Regions from separate parts of the Lysinibacillus sp. Y5S-8 genome, predicted to be linked through region 1. Evidence: a T-box and tRNA genes for the amino acid it is inferred to sense, from the RefSeq annotation. Region 1 holds a T-box; the other holds one or more tRNA genes.
The links. A T-box is a leader RNA that pairs with one kind of tRNA and senses whether it is charged. The one in region 1 lies ahead of leuS (leucine--tRNA ligase), so its partner is inferred to be a tRNA-Leu.
Positions count from the first base shown of each region.

Region 2: it encodes a tRNA-Leu, which carries the amino acid that the T-box ahead of leuS (leucine--tRNA ligase) is inferred to sense. The anticodon was not compared.

Region 1 covers NZ_CP145889.1:3,573,805-3,580,766, forward strand. The annotation lists gene V6670_RS17290 (permease) at 1-571, shown strand, start outside; gene V6670_RS17295 (nucleoside transporter C-terminal domain-containing protein) at 1,045-2,226, shown strand; gene leuS (leucine--tRNA ligase) at 2,363-4,780, opposite strand; T-box leader at 4,868-5,078, opposite strand; gene V6670_RS17305 (SulP family inorganic anion transporter) at 5,145-6,887, opposite strand; gene V6670_RS17310 (metalloregulator ArsR/SmtB family transcription factor) at 6,944-6,962, opposite strand, start outside.
Region 2 covers NZ_CP145889.1:3,928,246-3,935,207, forward strand. The annotation lists gene V6670_RS19195 (ABC transporter permease) at 99-818, opposite strand; gene V6670_RS19200 (ABC transporter permease) at 818-1,606, opposite strand; gene V6670_RS19205 (ATP-binding cassette domain-containing protein) at 1,590-2,327, opposite strand; gene V6670_RS19210 (LytTR family DNA-binding domain-containing protein) at 2,704-3,417, shown strand; gene V6670_RS19215 (GHKL domain-containing protein) at 3,672-4,598, shown strand; gene V6670_RS19220 (hypothetical protein) at 4,871-5,110, opposite strand; tRNA gene V6670_RS19225 (tRNA-Leu) at 5,316-5,396, opposite strand; tRNA gene V6670_RS19230 (tRNA-Cys) at 5,443-5,516, opposite strand; tRNA gene V6670_RS19235 (tRNA-Gly) at 5,525-5,599, opposite strand; tRNA gene V6670_RS19240 (tRNA-Gln) at 5,604-5,678, opposite strand; tRNA gene V6670_RS19245 (tRNA-His) at 5,696-5,771, opposite strand; tRNA gene V6670_RS19250 (tRNA-His) at 5,807-5,882, opposite strand; tRNA gene V6670_RS19255 (tRNA-Trp) at 5,895-5,968, opposite strand; tRNA gene V6670_RS19260 (tRNA-Tyr) at 5,982-6,065, opposite strand; tRNA gene V6670_RS19265 (tRNA-Thr) at 6,075-6,150, opposite strand; tRNA gene V6670_RS19270 (tRNA-Phe) at 6,163-6,235, opposite strand; tRNA gene V6670_RS19275 (tRNA-Asp) at 6,252-6,327, opposite strand; tRNA gene V6670_RS19280 (tRNA-Met) at 6,331-6,405, opposite strand; tRNA gene V6670_RS19285 (tRNA-Val) at 6,432-6,507, opposite strand; tRNA gene V6670_RS19290 (tRNA-Glu) at 6,523-6,597, opposite strand; tRNA gene V6670_RS19295 (tRNA-Ser) at 6,622-6,713, opposite strand; tRNA gene V6670_RS19300 (tRNA-Asn) at 6,719-6,795, opposite strand; rRNA gene rrf (5S ribosomal RNA) at 6,812-6,927, opposite strand.

The sequences.
Region 1 (6,962 bases):
AAAAAAAATACGTCGCAGCCTATTTTCATCAGGTGTGATTTTAGCATTATTAACATTATCCTTTACAGCTATTTTAATGATTGCTTTATACAGTGGCTCCTTTGGTCAGTTTCAAGTGCTAATTTTTACGTTCTTATATGAAGTACAGCCTGGGTTTCTGACATTCGCTTTCCTTGTCATTGTTCTGTTAGCCGTTGTGACGTCCTTACTTGTAGATATGCGTGCAACAAAACGGTTTTTTATGAAGAAAAGACCCTATTATTTTTACTTAATTGGACTTATGGTCATTTTACTTACTTTTTTCTTATCTATCGATTTAACGATTTTAGGGGTTATTTATTCTTTCGCGTTCCTGCATATTACCATACTACCGTTTATGTTAATTCTTTTATTTACGAATCGCCGTATTCATAAACATAGTTGGTTTGTCATACTGCTATCTATCCTCGTAGGAATTGGCGTTGCTCTAAGCTTCAATGCGCTTTACGGATTAGCAACAAGCTTTATGATCTCTAGCATTTATCAATTAATGCTTCAGACCGATACTATAGAAAAAATGCCTGAACCCTAAAATATATGGAGGTCAGGCATTCGTCTTTAGTTAACTAAATATATGTCTTTTATGTTTTCGTAAATAATGATTAGGTAAAAAAATACATCCTGAATACCTTCTTCTGCATCTTTAAATAACACCACTCGTACGTTTGCTACAATGGTCAGAACTTCCCAAACACTCCTATACCCTTTCACTTCCCTAGTTGGTTTCCTAAAAGCAATACGTTTTCATTTACACGTTGGTCATAAAATTTTAAAAACTTCACACAATAAAAAGTGTTTTAACATGAGCTTTTCTTGTTATAGAGCTGTATTTATCGTATTCGTATGCCCTGTTGCATACTTTTTTTCTATTATCTATTGAATAACTAGCAAAAAAACTGTTATAGTGAGATTGTTTGTCTGACGTCTGACTAATTAAGATCTTTAGCTGTTCTTCTGAATTTGGAACATCAGGACAAAATATTACACATACTTATGGAGGAACTTATGAGATACTTAATATCCTTTTGTGGATTGTTACTTGTTTTTGCCTTAGCTTTATTAATGAGTAAAAACAAAAAAGAAATAAAATATAAATATATAGTGGTGATGTTAATCATCCAATTTTTATTGGCAGCTTTACTACTCAATACGACGGTTGGTTTTGTTTTAATCAAAGGAATCACCAAAGTATTTGATCATTTATTGTCTTACGCAAATGAAGGGATATCATTTGTTTTTGGTGGATTAGCAAATGAAGGAGAGTCTCCGTTCTTTCTAGCTGTATTATTACCGATTGTCTTTATATCAGTCTTAATTGGGATTTTGCAGCATTTTAAAATTCTCCCTTTCTTCATGAAATGGATAGGATTACTGTTGAGTAAAGTAAGTGGAATGGGGAAATTGGAATCCTATAATGCTGTTGCTTCTGCAATGGTTGGACAATCGGAAGTATTCATTACAGTCAAAAAACAATTAGATAAGATTGCGCCACAGCGTATGTATACATTATGCGCATCAGCTATGTCGACAGTTTCGATGTCAGTGGTTGGAGCTTATATGACGATGATTGAGCCCAAATACGTTGTAACAGCCATTGTTTTGAACTTATTTGGTGGATTTATAATTGTTTCCATCATTAATCCATATACGGTAGAGGAAAAGGAAGATATCTTAACAATTGAAGATGAGCATAAGCAAGCGTTCTTTCAAATGATTGGAGAATATATAATGGATGGCTTTAAAGTAGCTATCATTGTCGGCGCTATGCTTATTGGTTTCGTAGCCTTAATGGATTTAATCAATTCATTATTTGATATGATTATCGGCATTTCCTTCCAAGAAATATTAGGCTATATCTTTGCCCCAATCGCTTTCCTAATGGGTATCCCATGGGCAGATGCTGTTTCCGCAGGTGGAATTATGGCTACCAAATTAGTAACGAATGAATTTGTTGCCATGATCAACCTTGGCGACGTCTCAGAGTCCATGAGTGAACGTACACTGGGCATTATTTCGGTATTCCTTGTATCCTTTGCCAACTTTTCATCCATCGGTATTATTTCCGGAGCAGTTAAAGGGTTGAATGAAAGACAAGGTAATGTCGTTGCTCGTTTTGGCTTAAAGTTATTGTACGGAGCCACACTTGTCAGTATCCTAACAGCTATTATTGTTGGATTAATTATTTAAACATCATCATTTGAACTGCACTCCGATAGTTATCGAGTGTAGTTTTTTAAATTATCCACTATAAACCCTTCACGAAAAAAAATGTACATCACTAAAATTTCATTTAGTGATGTACATTTTTATTATTTAGATCATTTTATTTAACGACAATATTGACAAGTTTGCTTGGAATAACGATGATTTTCACTAGGTTTTTTCCTGCCATATATTCTTGTACTTTTTCATCAGCAAGCGCTACTTTTTCGATATCCTCTTTTGAAGCATCTTTCGCTACGACGATTTTTGCACGGACTTTACCAGCAACTTGCACGGCAATCTCCACTTCATCATCCACAAGCTTCGTTTCATCGTATGTTGGCCATTGCTCGTAAGAAAGTGTTGAATCGTGGCCTAATAGCTGCCATAGCTCTTCTGCAATATGCGGCGCGATTGGTGCTAGCATTTTAACAAAGCCTTCCGCATACTCTGCTGGAATAACGTCAGCTTTATAGCAATCATTGATAAATACCATCATCTGTGAAATAGCTGTGTTAAAGCGGATACCTTCGTAATCCTCTGTCACTTTTTTCACTGTTTGGTGGTATGCTTTTTCAAGTGTTTGATCGTTAGACACTTGAATTTTTGATGAAATGGCTCCATCTTCTTCATTAACAAATAGACGCCAAATACGATCTAAGAAGCGACGTGCCCCATCTAAACCATTTGTTGACCATGCAACAGATGCCTCTAATGGTCCCATGAACATTTCATACAAACGTAATGTATCGGCACCATGTGATGAAATGATTTCATCAGGGTTTACAACATTACCTTTCGATTTAGACATTTTTTCATTACCTTCACCAAGAATCATACCTTGGTTAAATAATTTATGGAATGGCTCTTTCGTGTGAACAACACCTAGATCATAAAGAACTTTATGCCAGAAGCGAGCGTAAAGTAAGTGCAGTACTGCATGCTCCGCTCCTCCAATATAAATATCTACTGGTAACCAACGTTTTAGTAACTCTGGATCTGCAATCGCCTCTGTATTTGTAGGGTCGATATAGCGTAAGAAGTACCAGCTAGACCCAGCCCACTGTGGCATTGTATTTGTTTCACGGCGACCCTTTTTGCCTGTCTCTGGATCTACAACATTCACCCATTCAGCAATATTAGCTAATGGTGATTCACCAGTACCCGATGGACGGATATTATCTGTTTTTGGAAGCACTAATGGTAATTCTGATTCTGGAACAGGTGTGATCGTGCCATCTTCCCAATGAATCATTGGAATTGGTTCACCCCAGTAACGCTGACGTGAGAATAGCCAATCACGTAGTCGATAAGAAATTTTCTTTTCTCCAACGCCTTTTTCCTCTAACCATTCAATTGCTTTCGCAATGCCATCTTCTTTATTTAAACCATTAAGGAATTCAGAATTAATATGTTGACCATCACCTGTAAATGCTTCTTTGCTAATGTCCCCACCCTCAAGTACAGGAACGATGTCTAAACCAAATGCAGTCGCAAATTCATAGTCACGTTCATCATGTGCTGGCACCGCCATAATAGCACCTGTACCGTAAGATACTAACACATAGTCAGCAATCCAAATCGGCGCTTTTTTCCCGTTAATCGGATTCACTGCATAAGCACCTGTGAATACGCCTGTTTTTTCTTTTGCTAAATCTGTGCGCTCAAGATCAGATTTCATTTTCACTTTTTCTAAATATGCCTCAACAGCTTGACGTTGCTCAGCTGTCGTTATTTGTTCTACTAATTTATGTTCAGGCGCAAGTACACAATATGTAGCACCAAATAATGTATCTGGGCGTGTTGTGAAGACCGTGAAGTTTTGATCTGAACCATCAATAGCAAATGTTACTTCTGCCCCTTCTGAACGACCAATCCAGTTGCGCTGCATATCTTTAATAGATTCTGGCCAATCAACTTCTTCTAGGTCGTCGATTAAACGATCAGCATACGCAGTAATTTTAAGCATCCATTGTTTCATTGGTCGACGTTCTACTGGATGCCCACCACGCTCTGATTTCCCATCAATTACTTCTTCGTTAGCCAATACCGTACCAAGCGCTGGACACCAGTTAACAGCTACTTCATCCACATAGGCTAAACCTTTTTTATAAAGCTGGATAAAAATCCATTGTGTCCATTTATAATACTCTGGATCCGTCGTGTTAATTTCGCGATCCCAATCATAACTGAATCCTAGCTCTTGAATTTGGCGTTTAAAAGTTGCAATATTTTTAGCTGTAAATTCTGCTGGGTCATTTCCTGTATCGAGTGCATATTGCTCAGCTGGTAAACCAAAAGCATCCCAGCCCATTGGATGTAATACATTGTAGCCTTGCATACGTTTAAAGCGTGATAAAATATCTGTCGCTGTATATCCTTCTGGATGTCCTACATGCAGTCCAGCGCCAGATGGATATGGAAACATATCTAATGCAAAAAATTTAGGCTTCGCTGTTTCATTTTCAGTTTTGAATGTTTTGTTATTAGCCCAATATTGCTGCCACTTTTTTTCAATTTGTAGATGATTAAAACTCATTCTTTTTCCTCCTTCGATTGAATCATGCTGCTCTTCATCATAATTGACAAAATATTTAAAAAATAAAAAAACCCGTCCCTTTCTTATAGAAGGGACGAGAGAATTTGTACTCCCGCGGTACCACCCAAATTAGTGATTACACTCGGCTCAAGCTTCCTTAACGCGGAAGAAACGACACACGCTGTTTCACGCGGGCAGACTCAGAAGGCGAGTTCAACTTGCTTTCTTACTAGCTCCCACCAGCCGCTAGCTCTCTAAAAAGAACGACAAATTTACTATTCCTCATCACAGTCTTTACATGATATTGCATTTATTCTAATGGAAAGTATTGAAAAGCACAAGCCTTTGTTTACAGACTAACCCATTACTGAAGAATTAATTCCTTTTCTTCCTTAGGGTTTGATAAATTCTTACATTCATGAAAAGCAAAATGCTGGCATCCGATGCATTTCTTTGTGTCCAAATAGCCGAGAGCCTTAGTAATCGCTTCTCCAGTATGCTGATAAAAATGATGCGCACCAATTTTATCGTAAATACCATTGTGCTGAAGAGCTACTTTTAAATCACCTTGCACACCTGTTACCAGGATTTTACCCCCCTGTGCTGTAAAGTTTTCAATGATATTGCTAAAATATGCTTCACCAGTGGAATCCATAAAGGGCACTTTCCCCATTCGCAATATCAAAACTCTTGGTTGCTGATGCAAAGTGCTTTCAATTTTTTGTTCAAACATTTGGGCAGCTCCAAAGAATAATGGTCCTTCAATTGTATACATGCTAATTTGTGGACAATCATGCTGCTGGTGAACGACATGGGGCTGTACCTTCTCACTTTTGTTTGAATGGTCTGGGAGTACCTTTGTCACAACAAGCTTTTCACTCATGCGTTTCGCAAATAATAGCACAGCTAATACAAGCCCTACTTCCACTGCTAATGTGAGACTTGTAAACACCGTTAATAAAAAGGTAATCAATAACACTAGCGAGTCACCCGATTTTAATTTCACAATATGTGAGAAATGGTGTCGTTCGCTCATATTCCAGGCTACGACCATCAATACAGGAGCCATACTTGCTAATGGAATATGAGACGCATATGGTGCTAATAGCAATAATGTAACTAAAACAAATACTCCGTGTATGATACCTGACATAGGCGATACTGCACCTGTTTTAATATTAGTTGCAGTCCGTGCAATAGCACCTGTAGCTGGAATCCCCCCGAACAAAGGCGTCACGATATTAGCAATTCCTTGACCAATCAGCTCTCGATTACTGTTATGCTTACTATTCGTCATCCCATCCGCAACGACTGCCGATAGTAGTGACTCTATACCCCCTAGCATGGCGATGACAAACGCTGGTCCAATAAGCAGTTGTAAGCGTTCAAAGGTGATATCAGGTATAGCAAAATGAGGCAATGAATTCGGAATTTGCCCATAAGCTGTCGCGATTGTAGCAACATGTCCTGCAAAAAGGAAAGTGGCCACAAGTGTAGAAACAACAATACCTGCTAATGCTCCAGGAACCTTTGGAAAAAACTTCGGCGTCATCAGTATTGTCACAAAACAGATAACAGCCGTCAAAATACTATACATATTGGTCGTTCCAAGCTGCTTCATAATTTCTTGTATATTGGCAATAAAATACTCATGTCTTTTAACATTTGTTAGCCCTAAAAAGTTGGCAATTTGACCTGTAAAAATAATAACTGCTATACCTGCTGTAAAGCCAACTGTAACAGGGCGAGGTATAAATTTAATTAAAGATCCTAGCTTAAAAATGCCCATTAAGCAAAGCATAATCCCAGCCATTAATCCTGCAAGTAATAAATCCTCATAGCCATAGGTAATGACAATTCCTAATAAAATCGGTACAAACGCCCCTGTTGGCCCACCAATTTGATATTTCGATCCACCAAAAAGAGAAATAAGAATACCCGCAATACAGGCGGTATAAATCCCATATTCGGGTTTCACCCCCGATGCAATGGCAAAAGACATGGCAAGTGGAATAGCGACGATCCCAACTATAATTCCGGATAATAGATCCTTCTTGACGTGATGAACAGAATACCCTTCAAAGCGTCCTGTAAACAGTGACTTCATAGATAAATCTTCCCTTCGAAATAATAAGCAAAGCATAATTTTTCAACTTCTTTGATTTACTTATTGCCTTCGTCA
Region 2 (6,962 bases), 350 kb from region 1:
CAGAAAATGAAAGATGATTAAGTTCTTTCATGGAAGTTCAAATAAGAAAAAAGCTCTGTATAATTGCACTTTATTAATAGAATCAAATCTATACCAAATTAACGAACATTACGATTTAAAAACAACCCAGCAGAAATAGTAAATACTATTACTACCCAAGAAAATTGAACCGCTAGCCCCGACCATTTATCCAATAAGGTATTTAAAGCAGGTATTGAAAAAAGATTCAATGTAGCAAGAGTAGGTAAAAATTTTGCCCACTGAGAAATTGTAAACAACATTTGGCTAAGTCCCAAAATAAGCGGGAACATGATAGCGATAGGTGCTATAAGCGATTTTGTCATAATAGATAAGGCAGAGGTAATCCAAGCTAATTGAATCCAACTAAGTATGCCAAGAGAAATACTTCCAAGTAACCGTATCATTAAAGTACCTGTCCATTCCATATCATGTTGAAAAAAAAGAACAAGTAAACTAAGTACACTTGAAACTATTCCCGTAAACACAATAATTATGGTAATATTCACAAATTTCGCACATAATAATTTTAATCTTGATGGTTGTGTGAGAAGTGTTGTTCTTAGAGCAGAGTGCGAATATTCTTGTCCAAAATGACCTGCACTTGCAACAATAATCCCCAGTTGACCCAAATAGAGGGCTTGCAAGCAAAGAGAAAGTATCTCCTTCTCTCTCCCTATCTTTGGTGTATCGGATGTTAATAAGAAGAGTAAGGGAACGATAATAGCTCCGATTACACCTAAAGTACACCAACCAAAAGAAAAAAATTTAGTTTTCTCACTACGCAACGCAGCATACATCAATATTTTCCTCCTACATCATTACGAATAAAAGCATAATAAGATGTGATTAAAGTTAATATCACCCATATCAGCAGTACGATACCGCCTTTTAATGGATCATGTTCAAAAGGGTCTGTTGGTATTGCAATGAGAAGATTACCTGCTGCTACAGGAAGATACTCTCCCCATCCCCATTTTTGCGCTAAATAATTCCCAAGATTGTAAACCTGAGGAATCAAAAATACTAAAGGTACTATAGCATTTCTAAAGAGCATTCCGATCCCAAAAGAAAGTATTGTTAGTAAAATCCAATCCAGCACTGAAAAGCCAATAAACCGCCAAGCTACTGTACTTAAATAAAATGGATGTAATCCTAGTTCCCCCAAACCCAAATGCGTAATAGAAATAGTAGCAAAAATTGTTAAAGACGATATTAATGTACTACATATTAAAAGTGCAAGTACTTTCGCACCGAAAACTTTAATACGACTACTTTGACATAGTAAAGTTGTACGTAATATATGATGTTTATATTCACTTGCCCCTAAAATTCCTCCAAAGACAACCATCGGTAATAACCCAAAAAGCACTGCATCAAATCCCAAATAATCCAATGGAGGTAAGGCTTCTACTAATTCCGGGTGAGTTTCTGATGTCGCGTCTAAACCCATCTCAGCGAAGCTTTTTGCTGAGATTAGTGCAAATAATGGTTGAATAACCACAACTAAAGCACAAATTACCCACCACACTCTACTTGAATAAATCTTTATCAGTTCAAATCGTATGGTTCTAGAAAAAGTCTTCATCTTTTGCTTCACCTTCTTCTGTAAGAGAAAAGAATACATCTTCCAATGATTCCAGATCTTTCATAACATGCTGAAGTTCACCAGTGGCTATTACTTTTCCATGATTAATAATAACTACATCGTCTGCCACAGCTTCCACTTCAGAAAGAAGATGTGATGACAACAAAATAGTCTTTCCCATTTCTGATTGGTGACGAATAAATTTTCTAAACCAGCGAATTCCTGTTGGATCAAGTCCATTGGTTGGTTCATCAAGAACAATATATTGAGGGTCTCCCAAAATAGCTACTGCAAGTCCAAGACGTTGCCCTTCACCCAATGATAAAGTTCCCAGCCTAGCTTTGCTTTTTTCTGATAAACCGACTATTTTCAATACATCGGACACACGCCCCAAAGAAATGCTGTTGCTTTGTGCTATGATTTTCAGATGGGTTTTTACCCTTCTAGAAGGAGTACCACCTATACCGTCAAATGCTGCTCCTACCACTTTCAATGGAGTATTAAATGTTGCATAGTTACTTCCACCAAAAGTTGCCGTTCCTGTTGAACGATCAAGCCCTAACAAAATACGAAGTGTTGAGCTTTTTCCTGCACCATTTGGTCCAAGGAAAGCTGTTATTCTCCCTTGTTTCGCTTCAAATGACACATCTTTTAAAATATCTTTTTCTCCATGTCGCTTACATAATTGTGATATAACAATATTGTTTGTAGTATTCGTCAATATAAATATCTCCTTTGAAATAAATTAGTATTAATTAAACAAATAGGAACTTAACATCGTTAATGGTTTCAGATAACTAAAAATATTTGTTTTAATAATAATCTATTTTCAAACTTTTTTTCTTTTGTGTAACAAACTGCAAGTTATATGTAATTTTTGACATTATTTCTATCCTAGTCTAATGATTGGATAGAGAGAATAGGATCTTTTCTAATAATAAAAATGTCTAATTAAACTGGTTTTGGAAGATGGTTGAATGGTAGAAGTGGCTAAGTATTTTACAACTTCTTTCTGAATGGTGGTAAACTATAAAAATAACAAGAATGTCTCAAGTTTCTGTCTAGGACAAATATAGTAAGAATTTAGGAGTGAAACCATGGTAATAAAAGTTGCTATTTGTGATGATGTTCCAGTTATTGCAAAAGCTATTGAAGATTTAATGTTAGAATATGACTCCTCGTTATTTGATATTGATATATTCTACAATCCATTTCGTTTAATTGAATTACTTAAAGAAAATACATATGATTTATTTATTTTAGATTTTGAGTTTCCAAATCTATCGGGAATAGTGATTGCCGAGACCATTAGAAAGAATAATTATAATTGTCCAATTATCTTTATTACAAATTTCAAAGAATATATGGAGAAGGCTTTTAAGGTGAACACTTTTGATTACATTTTAAAACCAGTAACAAAAGACAAACTATATCCTACTTTGAATCGCGCTATTAAATATTTAGATTTAGATGATTCAAAATTTATGTTTACATTTAACAAAGTTTTTTACAGTATTTCTTTTGGCGAAATTATTTACTTTGAAAAAAATAAAAGGAAAGTACTTATTCACACACCCTCTGATATATATGAAACGATTCTTCAAACGAAAGACCTTTTATCCAAAGTTAATGATAATTTTGTGCAGGTCCACAACTCGTTTATTGTTAATGTTAGATATGTAAAACAAATTAGCAATAATACAATTACCGCCAAATTAAATGATAAGAATACTGTTGAAATACCAATAAGTCGTAAATTTATAGATAGTGCCAGAAAACAAATTTTGATGAAGTTAAGAGACTTAATATAATGAATGACACTATCGTTACATTATTCAACTTTAACAATTTTCCTTATATACTGATCAATATCACCTTCACTGCTTTATTGTTTTTAGTTATCGCAAAGAGGACTCAGATAGATTTGAGAAAAGAGTTCTTTTGGGTAATTTATTTACTATTTACGTTTTTAATCTGTGATTCTGTTTCGTTTTTTATTACGAAAATGGTATTACAATTAGAAAGTTATGATTCAAATTTTCTCTTTATAGCTGGAGGGGGAGGTATGGCTATTATTTTAAAACTAATGGCTGTAGCTGTTCTTAAAATTATCTTTCTTCAAAAGCGTAAATTAAAGAGACCTATAAATGTTTTTCTCTTAATGGCAATAATTTCTATACCAATGATATCGATATTTGTGTTAAGCACTGCTGGAGTATCTGAAATTCATATTATTAATCAACCTAATTTTATCTTTATATTGATTGCTATTTTTATAATTTATATGAATTTATGCATACTATATCTTTATATAACCCTCGGAAATTATTATGAGAAGCTTGAAAAAACTAAAACGCAAAAAAAAGTATTTGAATCAGAATTGAAATTTTTCAAACAACTAAAGGATTCACAATCTAAACTATATTCAATAAAGCACGACTTAAAAAATCAATACGTAGTTCTAATGGGTATGTTAAGTCAGGGAGATACTGCTGGAGCTGAAAAATATCTTCAAAATTCGATACAGAAAATCGAACACATTGATTATTATTTTACAAATAACTACGTGCTAAATTATCTTCTGAATGAAAAAATATCTATTGCTGAAAGCAATGGAATAACTTTAAACGTTAAATCTTTCTTTCCTGAAAGGATTAAATTAGATACTGATATTTTTGCAGTTGTGCTAGGTAATTTAATAGATAATTCTATAAACGCAGTCTTACGTTTATCAAATTCTAAAGAAAAAGAAATTTCACTTCTTATCAAACAATTTGATCAGAACCTACTTATAGAAATTTCAAATGTATTTGATACTGCGGAGCTTCAAACTCGAAAGAATAGACAATTCGAGGGAATAGGAATTAAAAATGTGAAAAGAATTGTAGAAGAGCATGGTGGAATTTATAATCAATGGATTCAAGATAATCAGTATATCGTAAGTATACTTTTACTCAATGTATATGAAAAAGAAGATGAATGTAACAGCTAAAGTAGAATGGAATGAACACTTTTATCCAAAATTCTCCAAATTTTACAAACTAGAAATATTCTGTTTATAGGAGGCTGTATCAATGGAGGAGAAGCTAGTGTTATATGTATTCAATACCCGTTTTTCAACGAAATGCACACATTCTAAAAGAAAGAATTGAAGAAAATGATCAAATAGCATTCGAAACTTTTACAGAAATGTATAATAAGTAGTGATTAACATCTCCTATTGCACAAGTATAACTAATTCGTCATAAGCTTACGTTTGTTTTTCTACACGTGAGCTTTTAGTTTATTCTCTTTTTTATATTTAATATACCTTTCAAGTGTAAGGGAATAATGTTTTTTTGAATTAGGAAATTCTTTTTCAATAGCTTCTTTTAGAGTGTTAGTCATTTTATCTTCTCCATTATACAATCCTCTATTGATAATACCGTTAAAACGCCCTACATAGTCCTTTGCAGAACTTTCGCTAATATTATACTCCTGCATCAAATAATCCTTAAACTCCATCTTCATCCCCCTTTAGAACATATTATTTAAAAGAATTCTACAACCTTTCATAAAACCCTTTTTGGATAACAGCTTGTGTAAAACAAAATCAATTCTTATCGTTTTCTATCGTATTATCAACAATGCAAAAAGCTCATAAACCCTGTTATATCAAGGTTTATGAGCTTTCTTAACTTTTTAATCGTAACGTAAATTAATCTAGTGATACCGGTGGTCGGGGTCGAACCGACACTCCAAAGGAACACGATTTTGAGTCGTGCGCGTCTGCCAATTCCGCCACACCGGCATAATGGAGATAAAAAAAATCGGATACACCGATTCGAATTAAAATATGGAGGCGGCAACCGGATTTGAACCGGTGATAAAGGTGTTGCAGACCTGTGCCTTACCACTTGGCTATGCCGCCATCGAAGTTGGAGCGGAAGACGAGGTTCGAACTCGCGACCCCCACCTTGGCAAGGTGGTGTTCTACCACTGAACTACTTCCGCAAAATGGCTGGGGTACCTGGATTCGAACCAGGGCATGACGGAATCAAAATCCGTTGCCTTACCGCTTGGCTATACCCCAAAAGATAATTATATAAATGGGGCGACTGATGGGAATCGAACCCACGAGTGCCGGAACCACAATCCGGTGCGTTAACCACTTCGCCACAATCGCCATTATATTATGATTTTTATTAATTTTATTTTAAATGGGGCGACTGATGGGAATCGAACCCACGAATGCCGGAACCACAATCCGGTGCGTTAACCACTTCGCCACAATCGCCATAAAATTAATTGGCAGGGGCAGTAGGAATCGAACCCACACCAAAGGTTTTGGAGACCTCTATTCTACCGTTGAACTATGCCCCTATAATAATAAAACTGGTGGAGGGGGACGGATTCGAACCGCCGAACCCTAAGGAGCGGATTTACAGTCCGCCGCGTTTAGCCACTTCGCTACCCCTCCGGGAATACATGGTGCCGGCGATAGGAGTCGAACCCACGACCTACTGATTACAAGTCAGTTGCTCTACCAACTGAGCTACACCGGCAAAAAAACATGATGGGTCAGGACGGAATCGAACCGCCGACACTTAGAGCTTCAATCTAATGCTCTACCAACTGAGCTACTGACCCTTGTTATTAAAATAAATGGCGGTCCCGACCGGGATCGAACCGGCGATCTCCTGCGTGACAGGCAGGCATGTTAACCGCTACACCACGGGACCATTTGGTTGCGGGGGCCGGATTTGAACCAACGACCTTCGGGTTATGAGCCCGACGAGCTACCACTGCTCCACCCCGCGATAATCATATACTATTGTAAAAATAATGGTGGAGGATGACGGGCTCGAACCGCCGACCCTCTGCTTGTAAGGCAGATGCTCTCCCAGCTGAGCTAATCCTCCATCTGGGTATTTAAATGGTGACCCCTACGGGATTCGAACCCGTGTTACCGCCGTGAAAGGGCGGTGTCTTAACCACTTGACCAAGGGGCCAACTTTTGGAATAAATCAAAGTGCTGGCGGAGAGTAAGGGATTTGAACCCTTGAGACAGTGTTAACCGCCTACACGATTTCCAATCGTGCTCCTTCGGCCACTCGGACAACTCTCCAAGAATGGCTCCGAAGGCAGGACTCGAACCTGCGACAACCTGATTAACAGTCAGGTGCTACTACCAACTGAGCTACTTCGGAATGATTTTAGTATATAGCCTAGCGACGTCCTACTCTCACAGGGGGAAGCCCCCAACTACCATCGGCGCTAAAGAGCTTAACTTCCGTGTTCGGTATGGGAACGGGTGTGACCTCTTTGCCATCATCACTAGACTATTTGAAAGACAATACTTATTATAGCATATTTT